3 regions of the Arthrobacter sp. 05T410 genome follow, and region 1 is predicted to be linked to each of the others. Evidence: riboswitches for the same ligand, from Rfam matches in the RefSeq annotation. Region 1 holds a riboswitch; each other region holds the start of a gene.

Region 1 (3,265 bases):
AAAGGACTCCGGCTCGAGACCGGTGTCCTCGGCGCTGCCCTCGATGGCGGTGACGTCCGGCAGGGTCCGGCGCAACTGCCCGAGCATGTCGGCAGAGGGGTCCACGGCCACCGTGCCCAGTCCGCGTTCCGCCAAAAGGGAGGTGAACTTCCCGGTGCCCGCGCCAATGTCCGCGGCGTCCCTGGCTCCCGCCGGGACCAGCCAGTCGGCTGACTCCTGCGGATAGCCGGGGCGGACGCGCTCGTAGTGCTCCCCGCCGTCCTGGAAGCTTTGTCCGAGTTCCTGGCGCCGCTCGCTGTGCAGCTTCGGTCCGCTGTGCAGCTTGGGTCCGCTGTGGAGCCTGGGTCCGGCGCTTGCCACGTGCGATCTCCTTCGGGAAGGTCCTGCTTGTTACAGATACCTTTCGAATTTACCGCACCCGCGCCGGGCCCTGATCCTGCGCTAGTCGAGGGTGCAGGGCGCAGCGCCGGCGGTGCCCGGGGTGTTCGGCGCCCAGTGGGGGTAGCTGCGGGTATCGTTGGCCGGCACCCAGCGGCCGGCGTCCACCACGTAATCCCAGCCGAGTCCGTTCTGCCGCAGCTGCTGCAGGCCGGCCAGCAGGCGTTCGGCGTCCTCCAGCCGTGAGCCGAGGCCGAAGCTGGCCCGCAGGGAGCCGGCGGGCAGGCCGAGCCGCTTGAGCAGCGGGTGGGCGCAGAAGCGGCCGTCGCGCAGGCCAATGCCGTGTTCGGCCGACAGGTAGGCGGCCACCAGTCCGGCGTCGTAGCCTTCCACGGAAAAGTTCACGACGCCGATCGTGCCGGTGTCCGGCTGATCGCCTCCAGTGGACGAAGCGGAGGAAGAATCGGAAGCCGAATCGGCAAAGATCCGGTGCACGGTTACCCCTTCGATGCCCTGGAGGCCCTCGACGAGGAAGGACCGGATGGCGTCCTCGTGGGCCTGCCACTGCTCCGGGTCCAGGGCTGCAATGACCTGGGTGGCGCGGGCGAGGGCCGCCGCACCGAGGACGTTCGGCGAGCCGCCCTCGTGCCGGGCAGGTCCCGTGGTCCAGCTGACGGAGTCGAGCCGGGCATCGCGGACCGCGCCGCCGCCGGCCAGGTGCGGGGTGCCGGCGTCGAGCCAGTCCGTCCGCCCCACCAGCACGCCGGCGCCGAACGGGGCGTACAGCTTGTGCCCCGAGAAGGCGAGGTAATCGACGTCGTCCGCGGCGATATTGATCCGCCGGTGCGGGGCGAGCTGCGCGGCGTCGACAACGATCCTGGCGCCGTATTCGTGCGCCAGTGCGGCCAGGGTCCGGATCGGGAGGATCTCTCCGGTGACGTTGGAGGCGCCGGTGACGGCCAACAGGCTGACGCCGCCGCGGGCGAGTTCGTCGCGCAGGCGGTCCACGGTGGCCGCGAGGGTGGCGGCGGCCACGACGCTGCGGTGCGGGACATTCTGCCAGGGCAGGAGGTTGGCGTGGTGTTCGATGTCGAGGTAGAGGACCTCGCCCGCGGGCCGCCCGTCGCGCAGCGGCAGGCAGCCGGCCAGCAGGTTCAGGGAATCGGTGGTGTTGCGCGTGAAGATCACGGAATCGCCGGGCCGGCCGCCCACGAAGTCCCGCACGATGTCCCGGGCGTTCTCGTAGACGGAGGTGCTGATCTGCGATGCGTAGCCGGCCCCGCGGTGCACGCTTGCGTAGTACGGCAGGATTTCGTTCAGGTAGGCCGAGACCACGGACAGGGCCGGGGCGGAGGCGCCGTAGTCGAGGTTGGCGTAGCGCGCGTGGCCGCCGGTGATCAGCGGGGCCTGGATTTCGGCCCCGGTGACGGCTGCCAGCGGGCGGGCCGCGAGGGCAAGCCGTGCATGGAATTCAGGGGCAACGGGGAAAATGGCAGTTGTCATGGGACCTCACTCGAACAGGACCCCACACAGTGGGAATCCGCGCTTGCCGGGTCCGTTCCGGACCGGCCAGGTCGTCACCCGGGGCACCCCACCGCGACTGGAGGGTTGCCGGCCAGCAAACCGGGGTTTAGCGCTGGCACTCGTGACCTGCATCGAGCGTAGGACATCGGCGCAGCCGGGGAAAAGGCGGCCGCCGATTGTGAAGCGGATTATTACGGGCGCGGATCAGTTGTTCGGGTGGGCCTGAAAGAGGTCGTCGAGTCCGGGGTTGAGCCGCTTGAGCACTTCCGAGTGCAGGATCGAATTGGTGGCCAGGGCGTTGCCGCCGAAGGGGCCGTCCTCGCCTTCGAGCGAGGTGAAGCGGCCGCCGGCCTCGGTCACGATCGGCACCAGGGCGGCCATGTCGTAGAGATTCAGCTCGGGTTCGCAGGCGATGTCCACGGCGCCCTCGGCCACGAGGCAGTACGACCAGAAGTCACCGTAGGCGCGGGTCCGCCACACTTCCTCGGTCAGGCCCAGGAACTCATCCAGGTTCCCGCGTTCCTTCCAGCCGCCAAGGCTGGAGTAGGACAGCGAGGCGTCCTCGAGATTGGAGACGTTGGATACCTTCAACCGTGTGGCGGCGGCGAGCGAGCGGCCCGTGTAGGCGCCCGCACCCTTGGCGGCCCACCAGCGCTTGCCCAGTGCCGGCGCGCTGACGACGCCGACCACCGGCTCGCCCTCATCGACGAGGGCGATCAGGGTGGCCCAGACCGGGACGCCGCGGACAAAGTTCTTCGTGCCGTCGATCGGGTCGATGATCCACCGGCGGGAACCGTGGCCCGAGCTGCCGAACTCTTCGCCCAGGACCGCGTCACGCGGACGTGACCGGGAGAGCTGGCCGCGGATGGCCTCTTCCGCGGATTTGTCGGCATCGGTGACGGGTGTGAGGTCGGGCTTCGTCTCGATCCGAAGGTCGAGCGCCTTGAAGCGGCTCATGGTCTGGGAATCGACCGAATCTGCCAGTACATGGGCAAGGCGCAGGTCATCGTTGTAGCTCGAAGCGGGTTGGCTCATGGTTCCAAACTACCGTCAAACCGGGCTGCCGGGCGGGAGGCCGCGGCTCGGCGCCGCCGCCCCGTTGCCGGTCCGGCTAGGAGACGGTGCCCAGTTCCTTGGTTTCCTGCGCTTCCATCCGCGGGTCCGTGCCCAGCAGCCGGCGCAGGGACGCGAGCCTGGCCGGTCCCGAGGGCCCCGCGTGCCCGGCCGCAACCCACTTGTCGACGCCGCAGTTGACGGCCGTGGAGTCATGCTTGCAGCCGCGTTCGCAATCATCGGTGCCGGGTTCCAGGTCCGGGAAGGAACGCAGGATCCGGTCCGGGTCCACGTGGGCCAGACCGAAGGA
Region 2 (3,265 bases), on a different contig from region 1:
TCGTCTGCGCGCGTTGTCGCGGCGTTTTCCGTGCTCATGTGAACTCCTTCGGTGTCGCCTTCGACACCCTGCGGACCATTGGACTGAGGACGCCCGTGATGTAGGGCACATGGCGTCATTCCCCATGAGTATGGACGCTCCCGCCCTGAGCCTCAACGGCCATTAGTGCAGAGCGCATCTGCAAAAATGCACAAGCGGGCCGGCCTAGTGGCCGAAGAAGGTCCCCCGGAGCTGCCCGCTGAGCTGGCCGATTTCGGTCAGGAAGCCGTCGTGGCCGATCGGCGCTTCAATGATGTGCAGTTCCGGGCCGCCCGGCAGGGCCTCTGCCAGTTGACGGGACTGGGCCGGGAAATACAGGCGGTCCGAGTCCACGGCCGCCACCAGGAACTCGGCGGTGGCCGGAGCCAGTGCCTCCCCGAGGCTTCCGCGCCCCCGGCACACATCGTGGCTCATGAGGGCTTCGGTGATCGCGATGTAGCTGTTCGCGTCGAAACGCCGGGCCAGTTTGCTGCCCTGGTGGTCCAGGTAGCTTTCCACCTGGTAGCGCCCGCGTCCGGCCAGCGATCCGGCTTCCAGGGGCGTCTCGGACTCCTGGGCGTTGCGGCCAAACCGGCCGTCCAGTTCGGCCGCTGAGCGGTAGGTGATGTGCGCGATGCGCCGGGCGAGGGCGAGCCCTGCTTCGGGTTCCGGGCCGCCGTAGTAGTCCCCGCCCTTGAAGTGGGGGTCCTGGCGGATGGCCAGCGTCTGGGCCTGCGCGAAGGCAATCTGTTCGGCGGTGCTGCTGGCGCCGACGGAAATCACGGCGCAGCGCCGGACCCGGCCGGGAAACGTGACGGCCCATTCAAGGGCGCGCGCGCCGCCGAGCGAGCCGCCCAGCACCGCGTACCAGCTGCCGATGCCCAGGGCATCGGCCAGCCGCGCCTCGGCGGCGGCGGTGTCCCGCAGGGTGACCAGCGGGAACCGCGATCCCCAAGGGCGCCCGTCGGGGGCCGGGGTGGAAGGCCCGGTGGATCCGTAGCAGCCGCCCAGGATGTTGATCGAAACGACGAAATACTTGTCCGTGTCCACGGGAGCCCCGGGTCCGGCGAGCTGTTCCCACCAGCCGGGCTCCCCGCTCTCGCCGCGGGTCACGTGTGTGTCGCCGGTCAGGGCGTGTTCAATGAGCACGGCGTTGGAGGCGTCCGCGTTCAGGGTCCCCCACGTCTCGTAGGCGAGCACCACATCCGGCAACGGAGTCCCGGATTCGAGCTGCAGATCACCGATCCTGACGAACTGGACGGTCCCGTCAGGGGTCCGGGATGGTTTGGTTTCGGGAACACCCGTGCGGGTGACGGCAATCGTCATGTGAGGACCTATCTTCGCGCTTGCCCGCCGTCAGCTGACCGGCAGGCCAGGTCTTCACCCGGGGCACCCCGCCGCAAAAGGAGGGTTGCCGGCCAGCAAGCCGGGGCTGTCGCTGGCACTCATGACCTGGTACGAGTCTACGAAACGGGGTGCGGAAATGACGAAGATTATGACTTCCATGTGACAGCCGGACCAGTCAGCACCGCAGACTCCCCACCTTTGACAGCCGTGACCGGCGGGTCGCCCCGGAGTGCCGGCGATTCCCGGTGTCATGCCCGCAAAGGTGGGGAAATTCGGCGTGGGCTTCGGCCTAGGCGGACTTGGCCGCGCGGAATCCGGCGTCGAGGTCCGCGAGGATGTCGTCAATGTGCTCCAGTCCCACCGAAAGCCGCACCAGCCCGGGGTTCACCCCGGCGATCACCTGCTGTTCGGGCGAGAGCTGGCTGTGGGTGGTCGACGCCGGATGGATCACCAGCGACCGGACATCGCCGATGTTCGCGACGTGCGAGTGCAGTTCGAGGGCATCGACGAACCGCTTGCCGGCCTCCGCTCCCCCGGCAATGTTGAACGCCACGACGGCGCCGGTCCCCTTGGGCCCGTACTTGCGGCCGCGCTCGTACCAGGGGCTGGACGGCAGCCCGGCGTAGGCGACCGATTCGACGTCGTTCCGCCCCTCCAGCCAGTGCGCCACCTTCGTGGCGTTGGCCACGTGGCGCTCGACGCGCAGGCTCAGCGTTTCGATGCCCTGGGCGATGAGGAAGGCGTTGAACGGGGACACCGCGGAGCCGAGGTCGCGCAGGAGCTGGACCCGGGCCTTGAGGATGTAGGAGAGATTCGCGCCCAGCGCGCCGTCGGCTCCGAGGTCGCGGGCGTAGACCAGGCCGTTGTAGGTGGGGTCGGGGGTGTTGAAGCCGGGGAACCGCTCCGGGTCCTTCCCGAAGTCGAAGTTGCCGGAGTCCACGATCACGCCGGCGATCGCGGCGCCGTGCCCGCCGAGGTACTTGGTGGCGGAATGGACCACGATGTCCGCGCCCCACTCGATCGGCCGGATCAGGTAGGGGGTGGAGAGCGTGTTGTCGACAACCAGCGGCACGCCGGCCTCGTGCGCCACCCGGGAGACGCCCTCGATGTCCAGGACGTCCTGGCGGGGGTTGGAGACCACTTCGCCGAAGAACAGCTTGGTGTTGGGCTGGACGGCGTCCCGCCACTGGTCCAGGTTGTCCGGGTCCGCCACGAAGGTCACGGAGATGCCGAACTTCTTCAGCGTGTGCGCGAGCAGGTTGTAGGTTCCGCCATAGAGGCTGGGGCTGGCCACCACATGGTCCCCGGCCTCGGCGATATTGAGGATGGCGAACGTCTCGGCGGCCTGGCCGGAGCTGAGCAGCAGCGCCGCGAGACCGCCTTCCAGGCTGGCGACGCGCTGTTCGACGGCATCCTGGGTCGGGTTGCCGATCCGGGTGTAGATGGGCGCGAGCTCGGCGAGCGCAAAGCGGTTCGCGGCGCTTTCGGCGCTGGGGAACACGAACGACGTCGTCTGGTAGATAGGCAGGGAACGCGCGCCGGTGGCGCTGTCCGGCTCCTGGCCGGCGTGGATCTGGCGGGTTTCAAAGGACCAGGCGTTGGACATTGGTGCTCCTCGAGTCACTGGGCACAGCACCGGCCGGGGCTTTCGGCCCGAACCGGAACAGGCGCCGCGCTTGCCCTCCGGCGGGCGCCGGACGGCCAGGTCTTCACCCGGGGCACCCCACCGCGATACGAGGGTTGCCGGCCAGCAAGCCGGGGCTGTGCGCTGGCACTCATGACCTGACTTCAGTGTAGGAATGGCGGCGGAGCCCTGGATAGCTTTGTGACGAAGATGAAGACGGCCGCCGTGACGGAGCATCCGGGGCCCCGCGTTCCGCGCCCCAGGACGTCCCATGAC
Region 3 (3,265 bases), on a different contig from region 1:
CAGGTCGATCCAGAGCTGGAGTTCGTTGAACCGGTGCTGCTGGGCTTCCGGGCGCCGCCACTGGCCGCCCATGATGTGGCTGGACGTGTTCATCACGAAGGCGCTGATCAGCAGGCGCGGACGGGGTCCGTCGAAACGGATACTGGGTGTTGAAGTCATGGGATGCTTTCCGCTGTGGGAGGTGGGACGAGGGTGCTGCCGGCGCTCAGAGGCGCTTGTCCAGGCGCCGGGCAACATAGGATCCGCCCAGCTGAACGATGGTGACCAGCAGGATCATCAGGACAATGGCGGTGATCATGAGCGGCGTTTCGTAGCGGTAATAGCCGTACCGGATGGCGAAGTCGCCGATTCCGCCGCCGCCCACCAGTCCGGCCATCGCCGAGTAGGAGATGAAGCTGACGGTCATGATGGTGATGGAGCTGACGAGTCCGGGCTTCGCCTCCACAATCAGGACGTCCCGGACGATCTGGGACCGGCTGGCGCCCATGGACCGTGCCGCTTCGACCACTCCGCCGCCGAGCTGGCTCAGGTTCTGTTCCACGAAGCGGGCGAAATACGGAATGGCGTTGAGGGTCAGCGGGACAATGACGGCGGCCGTGCCGATGGTCGTGCCGACAATGAACCTGGTCACGGGAATGATCGCGATCAGCAGGATCAGGAACGGGAACGAGCGGAGCAGGTTGACCAGCCCGTCCAGGACCCGGTGCAGCTTTGGCCTGTGCTTGAGCCCGTTGGGACCGATGGTGTAGAGCAGGACACCCAGCGGTGTCCCGAGCAGCACCGCCAGCGGGATGGCCACCAGCAGCATGGTGAGGGTCTGTCCCATGGCGACGCCGATTTCGGGCAGGACTTCCAGGATGCGGTCAAACATTGATCAGGCCCTCCGACGCGGCTGTGGTGTGGGTGCCCCTCCCGGAGCGGTCCAGCTGGATCTCATCGGAGACCAGGTAGCGGCCGATCGACGTCGCCGGGTGGAAACCGGGGCGCTGGAGTTCGGCGAGGTCGAACTGCTCCACCACCCGGCCTTCTTCCATGACCGCGACGTTGTCCGCGATGGCCTTGATGACATTCATCTCGTGGGTGACCACCACGATTGTGATGCCGAATTCGGCGTTGACGTCGGCCAGGTATTGCAGGACCGATGACGTCGTCCGGGGATCCACGGCCGACGTCGGCTCGTCACAGAGCAGCACTTTGGGCCCGGTGGCAAGGGCGCGGGCGATCGCCACCCGCTGTTTCTGGCCCCCGGAGAGTTTGGCCGGATACGTTCCCGCTTTGTCGGCGAGGTCCACGATTTCCAGGGTTTCGGCGGCCCGCCGCCGGCGTTCCGCCTTCCCGACGCCGGCGAACTTCAGGGACAGCTCCACATTTTCCTGGGCTGTGAGGTTGTTGAGGAGATTGAAGTGCTGGAAAATCATGCCGATGTCATGCCGCTTGGTCCGGAGCTCGGCGTCGGACAGGGTCACCAGGTCCACGCCGTCCACCAGGACGCGGCCCGACGTCGGGCGCTCGAGGAGGTTGATGTTGCGCAGCAGCGTGGATTTGCCGGCGCCGGAGAACCCGATGATGCCCTGGATGGTGCCCCGCCTGATGTGCAGGCTGACGTCATCGACGGCCGTGAAAGGTCCCGCGGCCGAAGCGAATGACGTGCGGACGTTCTGGATCTCGATCACAGGCCCCCACCCGCTCGGGGCCGCGGCGCTGCCGCTGTCTGCGTGTTCATGATTTCCTCCGGGCTCGCCCGAGGAAAGCCCTGGGTCCTGGCTTCCGGGCAGCGCTGAGCGAAGCCGGGGAGCCTCAGAACACAGTGGTTCTCCATCGGTCCTGGCGGTAGCACCGTCCTCAAAGGAGGGGGTTGCTGCGGCGTCACGGAGCCAGATCTCTCAGCCGCTCGGGATGGTTACGAGTCCATCTCACACGGCAGGAGGCCGGATACAGAAAAAGCCGGTCACATTTTGTAACCGACTCTTCCCGATCTGTTGATCGTCATTCCCGGGCCGTTAGATGCCCACGCGCCAGCCTTCGCGGGCGGGGCACGCGTTCACGACGACGTCCAGCCCGGCGGCCTTGGCCCGGTCCGTCGCGGCGTCGTCGAAGACGCCCAGCTGCAGCCAGACGGCCTTGGCGCCTACTGCGATGGCCTCGTCTATGACTGCGCCCACCCTGTGGGAGTTGACGAAGCAGTCCACGACGTCGATCGGGTGCTTCTCCGCCGGGATGTCAGTCAGGGAACGGTACCCCTTCTCGCCGTGGACGTCGTCGCCCGGAAGGTTGACCGGAATGATGGTCATGCCCATCCGGTCCCGGACATAGAGGGAGACCTCATACGCCGAGCGCCATTCGTTGGTGGTGAGGCCGACCACCGCCCACGTGCCTTTGGTTCGCATGAGGCGGTCAATGACTGCCGGATCGTTAACATGGGCCATGCATCAACCTTACTCCTGCGACCTTTCCGGGCAATTGTCGAATAAATGAATGATTTGGGTCGGACCCACGCCGGGTGAACGAATATTACGGCGCTCCCGGACGCCGATTTTGCGGAATCGTGCATCTGAAGTTCTAGTAGGTAGTGACCATCCCGAGCGGCCGAGAGACCTGGATCGATGACGCCGCAGCAACCCCCCGGTGACGTGAGACGACCATTCCCACGCAACCGCTCCGCCCTCCTTCGGTGAAATTCGAGGGAGCCGGAGCAACAAAGGGTGCTACTGCCAGGACCGATGGAGTGCAGCAATGACCCCTGAGAATTCTTCCGCCCTGCCCACCTTTGCCCGGACTGCGTCCGAGGCATTCCCACAAACCACTTCGGACGCGACGGCGAACGAAGCAGGGCTGCGTGACGCGCCCGGCTCCTCTCGCGGCTCTTCGGGATGGTCCCTGAACGAGTCCACGGACGGCGCAGTGCACGGCGTCCCCGCCGATGGGCCGGCGCGTCACCGCAGCACCACCTTCGGAAACCACCTTCCCCGGCACGGCGGCGCCGCGACCGCGGGAACTGTCCAGGCAGAGACGGTTGCGTTCTGGGAAACCCAGGCTCTCCGCCTCGACTGGGCGGACCTGCCCGGCGGCGCGACGGAGCAAACCAAGCCCTGGCACACCGCGCACCGCCGGATCCCGGCCGACGTCGAGGCCGGCACCGGACCGCAGATCACCTGGTTCGAAGGGGGCAGGCTCAATGTCGCCTACAACTGCGTCGACCGCCACGTAGCGGCGGGGCGCGGAGACAAGGTGGCCCTGCACTTTGAGGGCGAGCCCGGCGACCGCC

What was found. Region 1 has a riboswitch for S-adenosylmethionine ahead of AC1DFR_RS09605 (aminotransferase class V-fold PLP-dependent enzyme). Riboswitches for the same ligand answer to the same signal wherever they lie in the genome.
Region 2: another riboswitch for S-adenosylmethionine. It lies ahead of metX (homoserine O-acetyltransferase MetX); the one in region 1 lies ahead of AC1DFR_RS09605 (aminotransferase class V-fold PLP-dependent enzyme).
Region 3: another riboswitch for S-adenosylmethionine. It lies ahead of AC1DFR_RS17950 (methionine ABC transporter ATP-binding protein); the one in region 1 lies ahead of AC1DFR_RS09605 (aminotransferase class V-fold PLP-dependent enzyme).

What each region holds. Positions count from the first base shown of each region.
Region 1 covers NZ_JBFTLP010000005.1:184,025-187,289, reverse strand. Annotated here, with positions in the region: gene AC1DFR_RS09610 (class I SAM-dependent methyltransferase) at 1-360, opposite strand, end outside; gene AC1DFR_RS09605 (aminotransferase class V-fold PLP-dependent enzyme) at 442-1,881, opposite strand; SAM riboswitch class IV at 1,916-2,029, opposite strand; gene hisN (histidinol-phosphatase) at 2,107-2,937, opposite strand; gene rsgA (ribosome small subunit-dependent GTPase A) at 3,014-3,265, opposite strand, start outside.
Region 2 covers NZ_JBFTLP010000002.1:282,563-285,827, reverse strand. Annotated here, with positions in the region: gene AC1DFR_RS03705 (MFS transporter) at 1-38, opposite strand, end outside; gene metX (homoserine O-acetyltransferase MetX) at 205-1,344, opposite strand; SAM riboswitch class IV at 1,356-1,471, opposite strand; gene AC1DFR_RS03695 (bifunctional o-acetylhomoserine/o-acetylserine sulfhydrylase) at 1,655-2,971, opposite strand; SAM riboswitch class IV at 3,033-3,148, opposite strand.
Region 3 covers NZ_JBFTLP010000019.1:30,045-33,309, reverse strand. Annotated here, with positions in the region: gene AC1DFR_RS17960 (LLM class flavin-dependent oxidoreductase) at 1-159, opposite strand, end outside; gene AC1DFR_RS17955 (methionine ABC transporter permease) at 206-871, opposite strand; gene AC1DFR_RS17950 (methionine ABC transporter ATP-binding protein) at 864-1,673, opposite strand; SAM riboswitch class I at 1,813-1,903, opposite strand; gene AC1DFR_RS17945 (CoA-binding protein) at 2,001-2,426, opposite strand; gene acs (acetate--CoA ligase) at 2,734-3,265, shown strand, end outside.